3 regions of the Heyndrickxia sp. FSL W8-0423 genome follow, and region 1 is predicted to be linked to each of the others. Evidence: a T-box and tRNA genes for the amino acid it is inferred to sense, from the RefSeq annotation. Region 1 holds a T-box; the other regions hold tRNA genes.
The links. The T-box of region 1 lies ahead of tyrS (tyrosine--tRNA ligase). A T-box ahead of a tRNA ligase gene usually reads a tRNA of that ligase, here a tRNA-Tyr.
Positions count from the first base shown of each region.

Region 2: it has a tRNA-Tyr gene. The T-box ahead of tyrS (tyrosine--tRNA ligase) is inferred to sense a tRNA for this amino acid. The anticodon was not compared.
Region 3: it has a tRNA-Tyr gene. The T-box ahead of tyrS (tyrosine--tRNA ligase) is inferred to sense a tRNA for this amino acid. The anticodon was not compared.

Region 1 is NZ_JBBPBE010000001.1:3,692,895-3,699,537, forward strand. It holds gene rpsD (30S ribosomal protein S4) at 1-62, shown strand, start outside; gene tyrS (tyrosine--tRNA ligase) at 150-1,409, opposite strand; T-box leader at 1,461-1,677, opposite strand; gene MKY81_RS18910 (transglycosylase domain-containing protein) at 1,818-4,658, shown strand; gene acsA (acetate--CoA ligase) at 4,759-6,477, opposite strand.
Region 2 is NZ_JBBPBE010000001.1:1,957,829-1,964,471, forward strand. It holds rRNA gene MKY81_RS09840 (23S ribosomal RNA) at 1-2,398, shown strand, start outside; rRNA gene rrf (5S ribosomal RNA) at 2,510-2,626, shown strand; tRNA gene MKY81_RS09850 (tRNA-Asn) at 2,636-2,710, shown strand; tRNA gene MKY81_RS09855 (tRNA-Ser) at 2,714-2,805, shown strand; tRNA gene MKY81_RS09860 (tRNA-Glu) at 2,816-2,890, shown strand; tRNA gene MKY81_RS09865 (tRNA-Val) at 2,917-2,992, shown strand; tRNA gene MKY81_RS09870 (tRNA-Met) at 3,002-3,075, shown strand; tRNA gene MKY81_RS09875 (tRNA-Asp) at 3,094-3,170, shown strand; tRNA gene MKY81_RS09880 (tRNA-Phe) at 3,192-3,267, shown strand; tRNA gene MKY81_RS09885 (tRNA-Thr) at 3,289-3,364, shown strand; tRNA gene MKY81_RS09890 (tRNA-Tyr) at 3,388-3,471, shown strand; tRNA gene MKY81_RS09895 (tRNA-Trp) at 3,479-3,552, shown strand; tRNA gene MKY81_RS09900 (tRNA-His) at 3,555-3,630, shown strand; tRNA gene MKY81_RS09905 (tRNA-Gln) at 3,669-3,740, shown strand; tRNA gene MKY81_RS09910 (tRNA-Gly) at 3,744-3,818, shown strand; tRNA gene MKY81_RS09915 (tRNA-Cys) at 3,824-3,897, shown strand; tRNA gene MKY81_RS09920 (tRNA-Leu) at 3,904-3,985, shown strand; gene MKY81_RS09925 (MOSC domain-containing protein) at 4,667-5,299, opposite strand; partial or broken gene MKY81_RS09930 (type I restriction-modification system subunit M N-terminal domain-containing protein) at 5,915-6,166, shown strand; gene MKY81_RS09935 (VOC family protein) at 6,602-6,643, shown strand, end outside.
Region 3 is NZ_JBBPBE010000001.1:1,475,227-1,481,869, forward strand. It holds rRNA gene MKY81_RS07355 (23S ribosomal RNA) at 1-1,472, shown strand, start outside; rRNA gene rrf (5S ribosomal RNA) at 1,664-1,780, shown strand; tRNA gene MKY81_RS07365 (tRNA-Glu) at 1,827-1,901, shown strand; tRNA gene MKY81_RS07370 (tRNA-Val) at 1,905-1,980, shown strand; tRNA gene MKY81_RS07375 (tRNA-Thr) at 2,063-2,138, shown strand; tRNA gene MKY81_RS07380 (tRNA-Lys) at 2,206-2,278, shown strand; tRNA gene MKY81_RS07385 (tRNA-Gly) at 2,287-2,361, shown strand; tRNA gene MKY81_RS07390 (tRNA-Leu) at 2,372-2,460, shown strand; tRNA gene MKY81_RS07395 (tRNA-Arg) at 2,496-2,572, shown strand; tRNA gene MKY81_RS07400 (tRNA-Pro) at 2,580-2,656, shown strand; tRNA gene MKY81_RS07405 (tRNA-Ala) at 2,681-2,753, shown strand; tRNA gene MKY81_RS07410 (tRNA-Met) at 2,839-2,912, shown strand; tRNA gene MKY81_RS07415 (tRNA-Ile) at 2,932-3,005, shown strand; tRNA gene MKY81_RS07420 (tRNA-Ser) at 3,012-3,104, shown strand; tRNA gene MKY81_RS07425 (tRNA-Asp) at 3,126-3,202, shown strand; tRNA gene MKY81_RS07430 (tRNA-Tyr) at 3,243-3,326, shown strand; tRNA gene MKY81_RS07435 (tRNA-Trp) at 3,330-3,400, shown strand; tRNA gene MKY81_RS07440 (tRNA-His) at 3,413-3,488, shown strand; tRNA gene MKY81_RS07445 (tRNA-Gly) at 3,509-3,582, shown strand; tRNA gene MKY81_RS07450 (tRNA-Ile) at 3,595-3,668, shown strand; gene MKY81_RS07455 (gamma-type small acid-soluble spore protein) at 4,022-4,237, shown strand; gene MKY81_RS07460 (DUF3949 domain-containing protein) at 4,326-4,586, shown strand; gene MKY81_RS07465 (PTS sugar transporter subunit IIA) at 4,810-5,304, shown strand; gene MKY81_RS07470 (PRD domain-containing protein) at 5,343-6,167, shown strand; gene nagE (N-acetylglucosamine-specific PTS transporter subunit IIBC) at 6,410-6,643, shown strand, end outside.

The sequences.
Region 1 (6,643 bases):
AACGTTCTGAATTACCAGCTGAAATTAACGAATCATTCATCGTTGAGTTCTATTCTCGTTAATTTTTCTAAAACCACTTGTATTTATACAAGTGGTTTTCTTTTGAATTAAAAATAAAAGACGAACCAATTTGGTTCGTCTTTTATTTTTTAATAGCGAATTAAGAAATACTTCTTCTTCCCTCTTCTTATAATCGTAAATTGTTCTTCAATTCGATCGTTCATTGATAATATATATTGGACGTCTGTATTTCGTTCTCCATTTATATATATCGCTCCATTTTGAATATCTTCGCGGGCTTGGCGTTTAGATGGTGAAATTTTCGCTTCTACTAATAAGTCAACTAGAGCGATTTCTTCATTTCCTTTGAAATCAAATGATGGAACGTCTTTAAATCCTTGCTTAATTTCATCCGCAGTTAAGTTCTTTACCTCGCCGCTGAAAAGGGCTTGTGTAATCTTCATTGCTTGCTCTAAAGCATCTTCGCCATGAATTAAGCGAGTCATTTCTTCCGCTAATGTTTTTTGCGCTTTTCGTAAATGTGGTTCCTCTTCAACCGCTTTTTCTAATTCTTCAATTTCTTCCCGTGATAAGAACGTAAAGTATTTGAGGTATTTAATAACATCAGCATCAGCAGTGTTAATCCAAAATTGATAGAATTCATATGGTGATGTCTTTTCCGGATCAAGCCAGATGGACCCGCCTTCTGTTTTTCCGAATTTTGTTCCATCGGCTTTTGTCACTAATGGAATCGTTAAGCCGAACGCCTTTTCAGTATCTGGACTCATTTTACGAATAAGCTCTAAGCCTGTTGTGATATTTCCCCATTGATCACTACCACCAATTTGCATTCTACAGTTATGATTTTTGTATAAATGGAAAAAGTCTATGGCTTGTAAAATTGTATACGTGAATTCAGTAAATGAAATACCTGTTTCTAAGCGTGAAGCAATGGTATCCTTCGCTAACATGTAATTGACACCAATGAATTTTCCATAATCACGTAAGAACGTAACTAAGTCCATCGTACCGTTCCAATCATAGTTGTTCACCATGATTGCACCATTTTCTCCTTCAAAGTCGAAAATGTGCTCAAGCTGCTTTTTAATCCCACGAACATTATGGTCAACCGCTTCTAAAGTTTGCAGCTTTCTTTCTTCTTTTTTTCCACTAGGATCTCCAATTAAGCCCGTTGCACCACCAACAAGTACAATTGGACGATGTCCTTCCTGTTGGAATCTTCTTAATGTAAGATATGGAAGCAAATGACCGATATGCATACTGTCAGCTGTCGGGTCAACCCCACAGTATAACGAAATTTTTTCCTTATCTAGAACCTCTTTAATTCCTTCTTCATCTGTTTGTTGATAAATAATCCCTCTCCATTGCAAATCTTCTAATAAACCCATTTCACATCACTCCATTCTGTGTAAAATAAAAAAGCCCCTTCGTTTATAAAACGAAGGGACGATAATGCTCGCGGTACCACCCAACTTGAGAAACAGATTTGTTCTCCACTCAAAAATATAACGGTATCTACCGTTTACTGCTACTAGATCATTTCACAGTAAATGCTCCAGGATGTAATTCATCATAACTATTTGTATCGACTTTCAGCAACCGTCGACTCTCTAAAACATGGATAGTTAGACTACTTTATCCTTTCAACGCTTCTTCATATGAATTTGTACTTATAAAAGTTAATCTATTTTAAACATACCTCCTAAAGAAAGTCAATTGCTTTCAGAAAAATAATGATTTTAACATTTCTATAATAAATTTATGCTATAATGTATGTGATTTTGAGGGGGAATATGATGGGTGAAAAAATGACTAGATTATTAGAACGTTTAAAGGAATCACTAGCGATTTTTCAAAACAAAAAGGTACAAAAAAACTCTAGAATTACAATTGGGGTTATTTGGAATCTATTATTAATATTATTCATTGTGATTGTCGTAGGTGGTTTCTTTGCTGGCGGTGTTGCTGCAGGATATTTTGCAGCTTTAGTTAAAGACGAACCCGTTCGTCCTTATAATGAAATGAAGAAGGACATATACAATTATGAAGAGACATCACAACTCTATTTCGCTAATAAGGTCTATTTAGGAAAAGTAAAGTCGGATTTAGATCGCGAAGAAGTGAAAATCAAAGATGTTTCGCAATTTTTAAAAGATGCATTAATTGCTACCGAAGATAAATATTTTTATGAGCATAACGGTGTTGTCCCAAAAGCGCTATTTCGTGCTGTTTTTCAAGAGGTAACCAATTCCTCAACGCAAACTGGCGGTAGCACGCTCACACAACAAATTATCAAAAATCAAGTATTAACAAATGAAGTATCGTTTGATCGAAAGGCTAAAGAAGTATTATTAGCTCTCCGCTTAGAAAAGTTTTTTAAAAAAGATGAAATACTTGAAGCTTATTTAAACGTCTCCACGTTTGGCAGAAATTCATCCGGCCAAAATATTGCAGGTGTTGAATCAGCTGCAAAAGGGATATTTGGAGTGTCGGCAAAAAAGTTAAATCTTGCTCAAGCCGCTTTTATAGCAGGATTGCCACAAAGCCCGTTTATGTACACCCCATTTACAAATGGAGGCAAGCTTAAAAGTAAAGACGGATTAGAGCCGGGTATCAATCGGATGAAACTAGTCCTAAATCGAATGCTGGACAATGGTTATATTTCAGAAAAGCAATATAAAGATGCGATGAATTACAATATCGTTAAAGATTTTATCAAACCACAAAAAAGTCCACGGGAAAAATACCCATGGTTAACGTATGAAATCGAAGACCGCGCTCGAAATATCGTAGCCATTATGCTGGCTCAAAAAGATGGATATAAAGAAAAAGAGTTAAATAAAAATAAAAAATTATATGATAAATACACAACACTTGCCGATCGTAACATTCGACAAAATGGCTATAATATTCACACAACAATCGATAAAAAAATCTATGATAAAATGCAAAAAGCAAAAGATGAATTTGATGGTTATGGACCAAATAAAACAGTAACAAAAGTAGATCCAAAAACCGGGGAAGAAAAATCAGTAACAGAACCCGTCCAAATCGGCGGAATATTAATTGAAAATAAAACGGGGAAAATATTAAGCTTTGTCGGCGGCAGAGATTTTAAAAAAGAACAATTAAACCACGCTACGCAAGCAAGAAGGCCAAATGGTTCAACGATGAAGCCGCTTCTCGTTTACGCACCTGCGATGGAAATGGGTGTAACTGCACCTGGAACCGTGATTGCTGATTCAGATACAGGAATTAGGTCCGGTGGCAGAGCATGGCCGACCAATTATTCGGGAAGATATTACGGGTTAGTAACGACTCGGGAGGCTTTAGCGAAATCACATAACGTCACTGCTGTCAAAGTATATCAGAGAACGATTAATCAAAAACCGGCAAAATATCTTAAGAAAATGGGCTTTTCGGATTTAGTTCCCGGTGATTATGAAAACTTGGCGACCGCATTAGGTGGGCTTACTAATGGCGTCACTGTTGAAGAAAACGTTAATGCTTTTACAACCTTTGCAAATGATGGAAAATTTGTCGATGCTTATTTAATTGATAAAATTACAGACAAGAATGGCAAAGTAATATACAAGCATAAAACAAAGCCTGTGAACGTATTTAGCAGTCAAACTACTTATCTTATGCTTGATATGATGCGCGATGTTTTCAGATATGGTACCGCTGCAAGTGTTCCTAGTATGCTTAAATTTTCTGCTGATTGGGCGGGAAAAACAGGAACAAGTAACGATTATAAGGATTCGTGGATCGTGGCATCGAATCCAAAGGTCACATTCGGAACTTGGATTGGTTATGATACACCAAGCAGCTTAGAAGCTGTTGGTTATGGAGATTATAATATTAGAAACTATCGAATTTGGAGTAAATTAATCAATACTGCCTATGATGTAAATCCGAAACTAATTGATCCGGACGATAGATTCAAAATGCCAAGTGGGATTGTTCAACGATCCTTTTGCGCAATATCTGGAATGCTTCCATCAAAAGGATGTGCCAATGCCGGGCTTGTAAAAACAGATTTATTTAATAGTAAATATGTGCCTACACAAACGGATAACAGTTTAATTCAAGGAAAATATGTTATCATACATGGAAAAAAATATTTAGCACTTAATTCTACACCAGCAGAGTTTGCTCAATCAGGATTAATTTTAAACCCTGATTTTGTCAAAAAGTTATCTAATGGTAATATTGATCCCGGGCAATTGATACCACCAAATGATCCGCTATGGAAAAAGATTCTTGCACCACAAGATAAAATAAGTGATGACGGTAAAGCACCGGCATCTATAAAACTGAATGCTTCGGGTAACAAGCTTGTTTGGCAAGGATCAAAAAGCCCAGATGTAATTGGTTATCGGATTTATAGTGGCGGTAAAAAAGTAGGCTCTATTCCAGCTGATAACAATTTGTCCTACTCTGTAGGAAATGGAAATTATTATGTTGTCGCAGTGGACATTGCCGGTAAACAATCAGGTCCATCAAACGAAGTCAAAATTGGCGCCAACACATCCAAGGTTGAGAAGAAAAATAAAAGTAAAAACGAAAATACAAAAGAAGCAAAAGAAAAAGATAAAAATCGAACGAAAGACAAGAATAACAAAAAGAAATCTTGATCAACCTTAAATTTTCTATATAATAAGCAATACAAAAGCCCGCATTCACGATGCGGGCTTTATCTTGCTTATTATAAGGTACTTTTCTCTTTTCTTAGTTTTAATCTTCCATTGTTGACAAATCGCCTGCCGGTAAGTCTAATTCCCATGCTTTTAAGACTCTACGCATAATTTTTCCACTTCTCGTTTTTGGAAGTTTATCACGGAACTCAATTTCTCTCGGTGCCGCATGTGCAGCTAATCCTCTTTTCACAAACTGACGAATATCTTCCTTCAACTCCTCCGTTTCTTCTACCCCATCTAATAATGCAACAAATGCTTTAATAATTTCCCCACGAACTGGGTCAGGTTTACCAATTACCCCTGCCTCAGCAATTGCCGGGTGTTCTAATAGTTTACTTTCCACTTCGAATGGGCCGACACGTTCTCCTGAAGTCATAATGACATCATCGACACGACCTTGGAACCAAAAATAACCATCCTCATCCATGTAAGCTGAATCACCTGACACATACCAGTCATTAGGTAAGAAATAGGAATCATATTTTGCCTGGTTATTCCAAATCGCATACATCATTGACGGCCAACCTTTTTTAATCGCTAAATTTCCCATGCGATTTGGAGGTAATACATTCCCTTGGTCATCAACGATAGCCGCTTCCACTCCCGGAATTGGTTTCCCCATTGAACCAGGCTTGATTTCCATACTTGGATAGTTGCAAATTAAATGTGCACCCGTTTCCGTCATCCACCACGTATCATGAATGCGTTTATTAAAAACTTTCATTCCCCAGCGAATAACCTCGGGATTAAGTGGTTCTCCTACACTTAATACGTGACGCAAAGTATCTAAATTGAATTTCTTAATAATCTCATCACCCGCACCCATTAGCATACGGAATGCGGTTGGTGCACTATACCAAACAGTTACACCAAAATCCTCAATTGTTTTATACCAATCTTCAGGTTTAAAACGGCCTCCTACAACAACATTCGATGTTCCTGTTAACCAAGGACCAAACATACCATAAGAAGTACCAGTAACCCAGCCCGGATCAGCCGTACACCAATATACATCTTCCTCCTTTAAATCAAGGACCCATTTAGATGTTTGGTATTGTTGGATCATTGCATTATGAACATGTAATACCCCTTTAGGTTTGCCAGTTGAGCCAGAGGTGTAATGAAGAATTAGTCCATCTGTGCGATCCATCCATTCGATCTCTAAGTCCTTTGAAGCTGTTCTTAAATGTTTTAGAAAATCTTTATATTTGTCATCTTCCTCTACGTCCGTACCTACGAGAAAGATTGTTTTTAAAGCAGGAAGCTGATCGACAGGAACACGTCCAACAAGTTCAGGAGTTGTTACTAATACTTTTGCTTCACTATCTTCTAATCGATCTTTTACTGCTCCTTCCATAAATGCTTCAAATAAAGGGCCAACGATTGCTCCTACTTTAATGGCTCCTAATGCAGCGATATAGAGCTCGGGTGAACGCGGCATAAAAATAAATACTCTATCACCCTTTTCAACATTTCCAGTTGCTTTAAATACATTACCTGCTTTATCTGAAAGCTCTTTTAACTCTTTAAATGTATATTTTTCATTTCTTGTTTCATTTCGAAAGTAGAGGGCTATTTTATTTTTTCGAAAAGTATTTGCATGTCTATCAATTGCTTCATAAGCCATATTCACTTTTCCTGTTTCATACCAAGAAAAAGCCTTTTCTGCTTCCTTCCAATCGAAGTTATTATATGTATCCTCATAGCTTTGTAGATTATAATTTCCATTCACAGATGACAGCGTTCTCAATTCCATTACAAGTCCCCCTTATTAAAAAAATTCACACTATTATTATAGTACAAAATAAAAAAATTCACAAAAATTTTTTATTTTTATATATATTCCTATTGATTAATAGAGAGAAACTAGTTTTTGTCGTGTATAATGATTGTAAGCGCTTGACTATATAAAACTAACTTTT
Region 2 (6,643 bases), 1.7 Mb from region 1:
GAAACCGTGTGCCTACAAGTAGTTAGAGCTCTGTGCGTATTTCCTTCGGAAAGACGCCGAGTGATAGCGTGCCTTTTGTAGAATGAACCGGCGAGTTACGATTTCAAGCAAGGTTAAGCTGAAGAGGCGGAGCCGCAGCGAAAGCGAGTCTTAATAGGGCGAATGAGTTTGAGGTCGTAGACCCGAAACCAGGTGATCTACCCATGTCCAGGGTGAAGGTAAGGTAACACTTACTGGAGGCCCGAACCCACGCACGTTGAAAAGTGCGGGGATGAGGTGTGGGTAGCGGAGAAATTCCAATCGAACTTGGAGATAGCTGGTTCTCTCCGAAATAGCTTTAGGGCTAGCCTTAAGGTAAGAGTCTTGGAGGTAGAGCACTGTTTGGACTAGGGGCCCTCATCGGGTTACCGAATTCAGACAAACTCCGAATGCCAATGACTTATCCTTAGGAGTCAGACTGCGAGTGATAAGATCCGTAGTCAAAAGGGAAACAGCCCAGACCACCAGCTAAGGTCCCAAAGTATACGTTAAGTGGAAAAGGATGTGGAGTTGCTTAGACAACCAGGATGTTGGCTTAGAAGCAGCCACCATTTAAAGAGTGCGTAATAGCTCACTGGTCGAGTGACTCTGCGCCGAAAATGTACCGGGGCTAAACGTATCACCGAAGCTGTGGATGGACACCGTTGGTGTCCGTGGTAGGAGAGCGTTCTAAGGGCTGAGAAGCTAGACCGTAAGGACTGGTGGAGCGCTTAGAAGTGAGAATGCCGGTATGAGTAGCGAAAGAAGGGTGAGAATCCCTTCCACCGAATGCCTAAGGTTTCCTGAGGAAGGCTCGTCCGCTCAGGGTTAGTCGGGACCTAAGCCGAGGCCGAAAGGCGTAGGCGATGGACAACAGGTTGATATTCCTGTACCACCTCTTCACCGTTTGAACGATGGGGGGACGCAGGAGGATAGGGTAAGCGCGCTGCTGGAATAGCGCGTCCAAGCAGTTAGAGGGGTGACGAGGCAAATCCCGTCACCATGTACCTTGAGCTGTGATGGCGAGGGAAATATAGTACCGAAGTTCCTGATTCCACACTGCCTAGAAAATCCTCTAGTGAGGTGAAAGGTGCCCGTACCGCAAACCGACACAGGTAGGCGAGGAGAGAATCCTAAGGTGAGCGAGAGAACTCTCGTTAAGGAACTCGGCAAAATGACCCCGTAACTTCGGGAGAAGGGGTGCTCTGTTAGGGTGCAAGCCCGAGAGAGCCGCAGTGAATAGGCCCAGGCGACTGTTTAGCAAAAACACAGGTCTCTGCGAAGCCGTAAGGCGAAGTATAGGGGCTGACGCCTGCCCGGTGCTGGAAGGTTAAGAGGAGAGGTTAGCGCAAGCGAAGCTTTGAATTGAAGCCCCAGTAAACGGCGGCCGTAACTATAACGGTCCTAAGGTAGCGAAATTCCTTGTCAGGTAAGTTCTGACCCGCACGAAAGGCGCAACGATCTGGGCACTGTCTCAACGAGAGACTCGGTGAAATTATAGTACCTGTGAAGATGCAGGTTACCCGCGACAGGACGGAAAGACCCCGTGGAGCTTTACTGCAGCCTGATATTGAATTTTGGTACAGCTTGTACAGGATAGGTAGGAGCCTTTGAAGCCGGAGCGCCAGCTTCGGTGGAGGCGTCGGTGGGATACTACCCTGGCTGTATTGAAATTCTAACCCGCACCCCTGAATCGGGGTGGGAGACAGTGTCAGGCAGGCAGTTTGACTGGGGCGGTCGCCTCCTAAAAGGTAACGGAGGCGCCCAAAGGTTCCCTCAGAATGGTTGGAAATCATTCGCAGAGTGTAAAGGCACAAGGGAGCTTGACTGCGAGACCTACAAGTCGAGCAGGGACGAAAGTCGGGCTTAGTGATCCGGTGGTTCCGCATGGAAGGGCCATCGCTCAACGGATAAAAGCTACCCCGGGGATAACAGGCTTATCTCCCCCAAGAGTCCACATCGACGGGGAGGTTTGGCACCTCGATGTCGGCTCATCGCATCCTGGGGCTGTAGTCGGTCCCAAGGGTTGGGCTGTTCGCCCATTAAAGCGGTACGCGAGCTGGGTTCAGAACGTCGTGAGACAGTTCGGTCCCTATCCGTCGTGGGCGTAGGAAATTTGAGAGGAGCTGTCCTTAGTACGAGAGGACCGGGATGGACGCACCGCTGGTGTACCAGTTGTCTTGCCAAAGGCATCGCTGGGTAGCTATGTGCGGAAGGGATAAGTGCTGAAAGCATCTAAGCATGAAGCCCCCCTCAAGATGAGATTTCCCTTAGTTTATCTAAATAAGACCCCTGAAAGATGATCAGGTTGATAGGTTCGAGGTGGAAGTGTGGCGACACATGGAGCTGACGGATACTAATCGGTCGAAGACTTATCCTAATTTGATTCAACGTTATTACTGTTTCTCATCTATCTAGTTTTGAAGGAATAATTTTAAATTAATCCTTGAAAAATTTCAAAAATCATATATAATAATATATGTCCATAAGGTTTGGTGGCTATAGCGAGAAGGTCACACCCGTTCCCATCCCGAACACGGAAGTTAAGCTTCTCAGCGCCGATGGTAGTTGGGGGATCTCCTCCTGCAAGAGTAGGACGTCGCCAAGCTTGTAATATTCCGCAGTAGCTCAGTGGTAGAGCTATCGGCTGTTAACCGATCGGTCGTAGGTTCGAATCCTACCTGCGGAGCCATTAGGAGAGCTGTCCGAGTGGCCGAAGGAGCACGATTGGAAATCGTGTAGACGGTTAACGCTGTCTCAAGGGTTCAAATCCCTTGCTCTCCGCCATTTAAACTGTGGCCCGTTGGTCAAGCGGTTAAGACACCGCCCTTTCACGGCGGTAACACGGGTTCGAATCCCGTACGGGTCACCATTTAATAAATTTTAACTATACATATTGGAGGATTAGCTCAGCTGGGAGAGCACCTGCCTTACAAGCAGGGGGTCGGCGGTTCGATCCCGTCATCCTCCACCATATTATTGTCGCGGGGTGGAGCAGTCTGGTAGCTCGTCGGGCTCATAACCCGAAGGTCGCAGGTTCAAATCCTGCCTCCGCAATTGATTTGAAATTAAAATGGTCCGGTAGTTCAGCTGGTTAGAATGCCTGCCTGTCACGCAGGAGGTCGCGGGTTCGAGTCCCGTCCGGACCGCCATTTTCTTCAAATATATAAAGTGGCTCGGTAGCTCAGTCGGTAGAGCAATGGACTGAAAATCCATGTGTCGGCGGTTCGATTCCGTCCCGAGCCACCATTTATTAATTATATAGACTAAGCCGGCCTAGCTCAATTGGTAGAGCAACTGACTTGTAATCAGTAGGTTGGGGGTTCAAGTCCTCTGGCCGGCACCAGTCATTACTTTTAGTAATGATATGGAGGGGTAGCGAAGTGGCTAAACGCGGCGGACTGTAAATCCGCTCCTTCGGGTTCGGCGGTTCGAATCCGTCCCCCTCCACCATTATTAAAGGGGCATAGTTTAAAGGTAGAACTAAGGTCTCCAAAACCTTCAGTGTGGGTTCGATTCCTACTGCCCCTGCCATGGCGGATGTGGCGAAGTGGTTAACGCATCGGATTGTGGTTCCGACATTCGTGGGTTCGATTCCCATCATCCGCCCCATTTATGAACAAATAAATATTTACATCATATATTATTATTGGGCTATAGCCAAGTGGTAAGGCAACGGACTTTGACTCCGTCATTCGTTGGTTCGAATCCAGCTAGCCCAGTTTGCGGAAGTAGTTCAGTGGTAGAACACCACCTTGCCAAGGTGGGGGTCGCGGGTTCGAATCCCGTCTTCCGCTCCAACAATGGCGGCATAGCCAAGTGGTAAGGCAGAGGTCTGCAAAACCTTTACCACCGGTTCGAATCCGGTTGCCGCCTCCATATTATGCCGGTGTGGCGGAATTGGCAGACGCGCACGACTCAAAATCGTGTTCCTTCTGGAGTGTCGGTTCGACCCCGACCACCGGTATCATAGCACTGCTTGCCAATGTAGTGAAATCAACGTTTCTTACTCTATGTAAGGAACGTTTTTTATTTATCTCAAATACGATTCTTTGAAAATTATTGTGTACATAAAATCGTGAGCGTACCTGTCATTAAACAAGGAGGAATTTAAAAATGGCAAGGCATACAAAAGAATTATCTATTGAGGAGTATCAATCATTAACAGTCCAAAAAGCGTAAAGGAAATTGATTTCAAAACTGCTCTTTCTTTATTTGTTGATGATTGTCAAATCAGAAATCTAAGCCTCAAACAATCCAATATTATAGAAATGAATTATCTGTTTTCTTTAAAATCCTAAGAGAACAGGAAATTACCCCCTCACTAGACACTATTTCTAAAGAGCATATAAAGCGATAAAGCGAAATGTCATTCTCTATATGAATGAGAAGGGATTGCAAACAGTAACAATGGACACACGTTTAAGAGCAATTAGAGCATTTTTAAATTTCCTGCATCGTGAACGGCATCTTAAAGAAATTTAGTTAATTGACATTAAACTGCTTAAAGACCGTAAAAAATGGATAAAAATGTAAAATAACATTGACTGTTTCGGCAGTCCTATTTTAGTTCAATAAGATATACATAAAAAAACTAGCTTTTTGGTCTAGGTTTAGCGTCATCCACAGTTTTCTACACAGCAGAGAATCATAACAATTTTAAAAATCTATTCCTCCAGTCCTCTGCAAGGGCATCAACTGCCAATATCTTTTCAATTGATGCTTTATCCTGTTTTTGGTGAAAAAGAATTTGAGTAGCAAAAGAAACGGATATTTCTTTTGAGTGTTTTTCCAAAAGAGTTATTTCCGAATCGAACTTAATAGTTCCCTCTTCCAATACCCGAAAAAAGTAACCAGTTAGAGTCGTTTCAATCACTTTCTTTAAAAGTTGTTTTTCCTCGTTATAATTGGAGATAGTTACACAAGGTACCCTCCCTTGTGTTATTTGAAGAATAGTATCCCCTATTTTATATATGTCACCAATACAAACCTGTTCTTCCGTCATACCTGTTGCAGTAATATTTTCCCCAAAAGCAGGTAGAATAAGCTTTTTTTGAAATACTTCTTCCCAATAAGAGTAATGCTCGAATGGATAGAAACATACTACACGGTCTGATCCCCCGTGAAATTTGTGATTTGCAACATCATCACCAACAATGATAGATTTTTCTACTTTAAAGGATTTTACAGCCGATTTCCCTATTCCAGAAAACCCTATTTTATTATTCCAATTGTATTCCTTCGGTTTTCCAACAGCTAAATTAATAATTTTTCGATTCAATTTGAATTTACCTCACTTCAACAGAACTCCAAAATCCGCTAATATAAATTGTATTATACTAGTGTCACTTGAAAAGGTACAATTATTAAAAAAACATTGGGGTTAGGAAAAGATTAATATACTTTAAAGAATGTGCAGGAATGATCTTAAACTATAGGGTACTTTAATTAAATAAACAACTTTTCTAGAGCATACGGTTTTTTTTTGTTGGTTAAAAGGCCAAATGGATTAGAAAATGTAAGTATAGACCATGACCTAAATAAAACAAATTCATTGCTCTATATCTATTAAAACCCGCCCTATTTATATGCTTATAATCATCTATTTCTAAATTAAAATGTACGTAAACAATTACTAATATTAAGTCAAGACATGGCCTGTACAATTGGAGTAATTGTTTGTATATACTATTACTTTTTGATGTTCGAACATTTATAATAGTAGGTATTATGAGCTATTTTGACGAATAGTAAATAGGGTGTCACTAAGTGATTTTAGCGATAAAATGAGATTAGCTATTACAAAGCGATAAGCATTTTAAAAATTACTCAAATTATCTCAATCTAGCTACATGAAAAGTAGATTCGAAAAAATTTATTAAATGAGGTACATAAGATGATTAACTTCCAAGACAAAGTAAGCTTCATTTGGTCAATCGCAGAGATTTTACGTGGACCATATAAACCAGAAGACTACGGTAAAATCGTTTTACCATTAGCAGTATTACGTCGTTTTGACTGTGTATTAGAGAGCACAAAAGAGGAAGTATTAGCAAAGGCAGAGCAGTTTGCTTCAATGAAAGAAGATGCTCGTGAACCGATTTTAAATCGTGTGTCAAAGCAAAACTTCCACAACACAAGTAAATATTGAATTTTTGCTTATTCAGAGCAGCTAACCGGAATTTCTCCGCTTATCTCCGCTACTTAAGCTTCCTCTATATACATTAGCCGGAAATTATCCGCCTATGAATTCTCATATCTCTACGAAAATCATCAATGAATAACTATAGAGCCAAGACCAAAGAACCGTGGTTTTGTAAATAAAAAACACAGCATTTTCTCCACAAACTAACACGTTAACTAATTAAAATGTTGCTATAGTTCGGTCTTTATCGGAGATTCAACGATTGTTATATAATTAAATTTGCTTTTTTTGCTGTGTGTATGTGCTGCCGAAGTGGGAGGCAGTATTCTCTAGGTCTATACTAGTATCTGCAAAATACACACTCCTTTTTAAAGTAATTAGAAGGAACAACCGACAACAATCTAGAAATATACAAGAGATAAAAAAGGAGGTTTCCGAATGGAAAAAACATTGCCTATAAAAAACCAAATGAATGGTGTA
Region 3 (6,643 bases), 2.2 Mb from region 1:
TGAACGATGGGGGGACGCAGGAGGATAGGGTAAGCGCGCTGCTGGAATAGCGCGTCCAAGCAGTTAGAGGGGTGACGAGGCAAATCCCGTCACCATGTACCTTGAGCTGTGATGGCGAGGGAAATATAGTACCGAAGTTCCTGATTCCACACTGCCTAGAAAATCCTCTAGTGAGGTGAAAGGTGCCCGTACCGCAAACCGACACAGGTAGGCGAGGAGAGAATCCTAAGGTGAGCGAGAGAACTCTCGTTAAGGAACTCGGCAAAATGACCCCGTAACTTCGGGAGAAGGGGTGCTCTGTTAGGGTGCAAGCCCGAGAGAGCCGCAGTGAATAGGCCCAGGCGACTGTTTAGCAAAAACACAGGTCTCTGCGAAGCCGTAAGGCGAAGTATAGGGGCTGACGCCTGCCCGGTGCTGGAAGGTTAAGAGGAGAGGTTAGCGCAAGCGAAGCTTTGAATTGAAGCCCCAGTAAACGGCGGCCGTAACTATAACGGTCCTAAGGTAGCGAAATTCCTTGTCAGGTAAGTTCTGACCCGCACGAAAGGCGCAACGATCTGGGCACTGTCTCAACGAGAGACTCGGTGAAATTATAGTACCTGTGAAGATGCAGGTTACCCGCGACAGGACGGAAAGACCCCGTGGAGCTTTACTGCAGCCTGATATTGAATTTTGGTACAGCTTGTACAGGATAGGTAGGAGCCTTTGAAGCCGGAGCGCCAGCTTCGGTGGAGGCGTCGGTGGGATACTACCCTGGCTGTATTGAAATTCTAACCCGCACCCCTGAATCGGGGTGGGAGACAGTGTCAGGCAGGCAGTTTGACTGGGGCGGTCGCCTCCTAAAAGGTAACGGAGGCGCCCAAAGGTTCCCTCAGAATGGTTGGAAATCATTCGCAGAGTGTAAAGGCACAAGGGAGCTTGACTGCGAGACCTACAAGTCGAGCAGGGACGAAAGTCGGGCTTAGTGATCCGGTGGTTCCGCATGGAAGGGCCATCGCTCAACGGATAAAAGCTACCCCGGGGATAACAGGCTTATCTCCCCCAAGAGTCCACATCGACGGGGAGGTTTGGCACCTCGATGTCGGCTCATCGCATCCTGGGGCTGTAGTCGGTCCCAAGGGTTGGGCTGTTCGCCCATTAAAGCGGTACGCGAGCTGGGTTCAGAACGTCGTGAGACAGTTCGGTCCCTATCCGTCGTGGGCGTAGGAAATTTGAGAGGAGCTGTCCTTAGTACGAGAGGACCGGGATGGACGCACCGCTGGTGTACCAGTTGTCTTGCCAAAGGCATCGCTGGGTAGCTATGTGCGGAAGGGATAAGTGCTGAAAGCATCTAAGCATGAAGCCCCCCTCAAGATGAGATTTCCCTTAGTTTATCTAAATAAGACCCCTGAAAGATGATCAGGTTGATAGGTTCGAGGTGGAAGTGTGGCGACACATGGAGCTGACGAATACTAATCGGTCGAAGACTTATCCTAATAAGAAAAGCGAAGGGCGCGCAGCTCTCTGGCGAAACTCACTGGAGCTTCTGGCGGAGAAGTCTGGAAGACTTCGACAGAAGAAGTGAAGTGACGCGAGCCGATAGCGCCCGCAGCTGGACAGGTTGATTCAACGTTATTACTGTTTCTCATCTATCTAGTTTTGAGGGAACAATCCCTTAAATAAATAGTCTGGTAATTATGGCGAGAAGGTCACACCCGTTCCCATCCCGAACACGGAAGTTAAGCTTCTCAGCGCCGATGGTAGTTGGGGGCTCTCCCCCTGCAAGAGTAGGACGTTGCCAGGCTATGCCCCTATTTGGGGCTATTATTTTGCTGAAATTTACAAGTTTTGGCCCGTTGGTCAAGCGGTTAAGACACCGCCCTTTCACGGCGGTAACACGGGTTCGAATCCCGTACGGGTCACCATATGGAGGATTAGCTCAGCTGGGAGAGCACCTGCCTTACAAGCAGGGGGTCGGCGGTTCGATCCCGTCATCCTCCACCATTTATTTGTACGAGTTATTTTGAGTTTTCATAATTTAAAAGTGTAATTTTGCAGATTAAATATTGGAAGTATATCTTAATCCGCCGGCCTAGCTCAATTGGTAGAGCAACTGAATCGTAATCAGTAGGTTGGGGGTTCAAGTCCTCTGGCCGGCACCACTTATTATTTGGATTACTGGCTGTATGAGCGATAAAGAAAACTTAATAATATTTTCATTAAAAATTTGAGCCATTAGCTCAGTCGGTAGAGCATCTGACTTTTAATCAGAGGGTCGAAGGTTCGAGTCCTTCATGGCTCATCAAAATTGCGGAAGTAGTTCAGTGGTAGAACACCACCTTGCCAAGGTGGGGGTCGCGGGTTCGAATCCCGTCTTCCGCTCCAGATAACCCTTGCCGGGGTGGCGGAACTGGCAGACGCACAGGACTTAAAATCCTGCGGTAGGTGACTACCGTACCGGTTCGATTCCGGTCCTCGGCACCAAAGTTTTTTACGAAGCAAAATAACTTTCATAATATGCGCCCGTAGCTCAATTGGATAGAGCGTTTGACTACGGATCAAAAGGTTAGGGGTTCGACTCCTCTCGGGCGCGCCATTTAGTACGGGAAGTAGCTCAGCTTGGTAGAGCACATGGTTTGGGACCATGGGGTCGCAGGTTCGAATCCTGTCTTCCCGACCATTCAAAATATACAAATAGTATGATGGGGCCTTAGCTCAGCTGGGAGAGCGCCTGCTTTGCACGCAGGAGGTCAGCGGTTCGATCCCGCTAGGCTCCATTTTTTAAAAGGAAAATGAAAGCATGACATTTCATTTCTGTCCAGCTCCAGCGCCTAATCAAGGCGCTTGTGCTTTTCTTATCATGGCGGTGTAGCTCAGCTGGCTAGAGCGTACGGTTCATACCCGTAAGGTCGGGGGTTCGATCCCCTCCGCCGCTATATAATTATAAATAATGATGGACCCTTAGCTCAGCTGGTTAGAGCAGACGGCTCATAACCGTCCGGTCGTAGGTTCGAGTCCTACAGGGTCCATAAAGTGGAGGAATACCCAAGTCTGGCTGAAGGGATCGGTCTTGAAAACCGACAGGCGGGTTACACCGCGCGGGGGTTCGAATCCCTCTTCCTCCGCCATAAAAGTAAAACTTATAAATTGGTCCGGTAGTTCAGCTGGTTAGAATGCCTGCCTGTCACGCAGGAGGTCGCGGGTTCGAGTCCCGTCCGGACCGCCATTAAATAAATATAATTTATCCCTTAATAACTATCTTTATCGGAGGGGTAGCGAAGTGGCTAAACGCGGCGGACTGTAAATCCGCTCCTTAGGGTTCGGCGGTTCGAATCCGTCCCCCTCCACCAGTTAGGGGTATAGTTTAATGGTAAAACGAAGGTCTCCAAAACCTTTGATGTGGGTTCGATTCCTACTACCCCTGTCAATTATTATGGCGGCTGTGGCGAAGTGGTTAACGCATCGGATTGTGGTTCCGACATTCGTGGGTTCGATTCCCATCAGCCGCCCCATAGAAAATTATTTTATATTTGCGGGTGTAGTTTAGTGGTAAAACTACAGCCTTCCAAGCTGTTGTCGTGAGTTCGATTCTCATCACCCGCTCCAAATTTACATAAAGGGCCTATAGCTCAGCTGGTTAGAGCGCACGCCTGATAAGCGTGAGGTCGATGGTTCGAGTCCATTTAGGCCCATTCAAAAAAATATTCTTTATTAAAAAAACTAGCTACATATTTTAGCTAGTTTTTTGTGTACTTTAGCTTCTTTTCTGATAAATTGTTGTTTTTCTTTAAACACAAAATAATATTAAAAATGCTGAGTGGATTGGAGCGGAAGGAGCTTGACTCCTGCGGGACATAGAGGAAAGGTCGTGACCCCACAGGCGCAGTAGCGCCGAGGAGGCTCGACTTCTCACCGCGAAAAAGCAAGCTCCTGCAGCGGAAAGGAACGGACATTGTTTTTTCATAAACAACAAACTTTATGAGCATATCTAAGACAACAGTATAAAAATATATTGATGATGGAAAATAGTATTAGGAGGGATATTATGAGCGAAAACCAAAGTAATAATAGCGGATTTACAGTAGCTGGAACAAGCATTGATGACGTGAAAAGAAAAAATGCGCAGTCAGGCATGTCTTATAATGAAGTGAAGGAATGGTTGGCTAAAACAACAGGCGGTCATGGAACAAGTATATACAGTAATACAAATGTTGAGGAAGTAAAAAGGAATATTAGTGAATCCATGAGATCAAATAAATAAAAGAAATGTATTTAAATGAATGAAACATTTTCTTTCCTGATCCGTAGTACATTGTAGAAACAATCATTTTCTACAAAGGAGTGGTAGTATGGATATCGCGTTTATTATAATATGGTCGGTTTTAATTTTGTATTTCCTCGTAATGATCCCAATCGAGTATAATAATATTTCTTCCATAAAGGAGCAAAAAAAGAAAGCAAATATGCACCATAATGAAATGTATGAAAAAATGAGCTTCGAGGAAGAACAACTAAATTTTAATCTTCAAGGCAATCTTTTGAACATGCCATCTAATTTAGTCGCTGCACTCATTTACAAGCTACGACATCGAAATTCTTATCGTGGATAAAAAGTTTTAAAAAATGTTACCGCTTACTTGTCTTTTTGTAGAGAGAATGTTACTATATACCTAATAATAAGATATTGATCACATGTTACTGATACGATCAGGCATGGTGGTATGTAAAAGGGTTAACCCTTTTATTGTGCTGCCATGCCTTTTTATAGTTTTATTTGATCACTGTTTGCTAAACCATGAATATTTGTAACATAGGAAAAAAGGAGTCCTTACAATGAAATTTAATTTTTTCAAAAAAGAAATAGAAGAATTGAACATATATGCACCTGTTAATGGACAAATTGTTCCAATTGAGGAAGTACCAGATCCAGTTTTTAGTCAAAAGATGATGGGAGAAGGAGTCGCTATTATCCCATCGAATGGAAATATCCATGCACCAGTTAACGGAACAGTCATCCAAGTTGCCCCAACGAAGCATGCCGTTGGATTACGTGCAGATGATGGTTCAGAAATACTTATCCACGTAGGATTAGAAACGGTTGCCTTAAAGGGAGAAGGATTCAACGTGGCAATTAGTGAAGGAGACAAAGTTTCTGCCGGGCAACTACTAATTGAAGTGGATTGGGAATATATTAAGAAAAATGCCAAAAGCACGATAACCCCGATAGTAATTACTAATAGTATGGAAGGTAAGAAACAGTATACTGTTACAGAAGAAAAGGAAGGTTTACAGGGAAAAACGATAGTGATAACATCTTCCGATAAGTAATACACTGTTTCGTATAGTGAAAACAAGGAGATGGCTCGATGAAGATATCAAAGATTCTAAATAATAATGCTGTTGTAGTAAGGGATGGGCAGGAAGAGAAAATAGCAATTGGCACAGGAATTGCATATGGGAAAAAGAAAAATGATGTTGTCAATCAACAAAAAATTGAAAAACTATTTGTCATGAAGGAAAATGAAAAACTTCAACAGCTTTTGAATCGAATCCCAGAAGAGCATTTTATCATCTCTGAAAAAATCATTACTTATGCAGAAGAGTATATTGGTTCAAAGTTAAATGAACATATTCATATAGCCTTAACCGACCATCTTTCATTCGCGATAGAAAGAGAACAGGAAGGCATTCATTTAAAAAACAAGTTATTACATGAAATAAAAATACTTTATAAACAAGAGTATGAAATCGGTCTTTGGGCAATCAAATATATTAAAGAAAAATGTAATATCGAACTCCCCATTGATGAAGCTGCGTATATCGCCCTCCATATTCACACAATGAAAGATCAGGGCGGCGATATGCGTCAAACCGTTATTCAAACTACGATTATTAGAGATATTGTTCAAACAATAACGGAGTTTTTGAACATCCATATTCATGAAGACGATATCTCTTATCATCGCTTAATCACACATTTACGATTTGCATTAACGCGAATGAATCAAAATGAACTACATACGATGGATAATGAAATGATTGAAATGATTAAAAAGAAATTTCCTCTGTCCTATCAATGTGCCACAGAAATAGCAAAAAATATATTGAATTCATATCGCATTACTTTGCCCGAACATGAACTAGGGTATATTACACTCCATATTGAAAGACTAAGAAAACAATGGGGTTAATAAATCAAAAACATTAAGGAGGTGAGGCAAAGGGGGAATGAAATGTAATTAGTATTACTCACATCACGAACCATTTTAATAATTTAATAGAATTCTTCTATATATAGAAAGTGCCATCTTTTGTATTTTCTCTTATTCATTTTATTTTATAGAAAACTTGTTTTATTAAAATGTTTTGTTCGGATGAAGTAACTACTAAGAAATAATCAGATAAGTTTTTATTCGGGGGGGGAATAGTTATCATGAAGAAATATCTACAAAGAATGGGTAAATCATTGATGTTACCAGTTGCTGTATTACCAGCAGCAGCTATTTTGATGGGGATTGGTTATTGGATTGACCCTACAGGTTGGGGATCTGGCAATGCGGCAGCAGCATTTTTAATCAAAGCTGGGGGTTCTATAATAGATAATATCCCAATTCTATTCGCGGTTGGACTCGCATTAGGGATGGCGAAAGAAAAAGATGGATCTGCC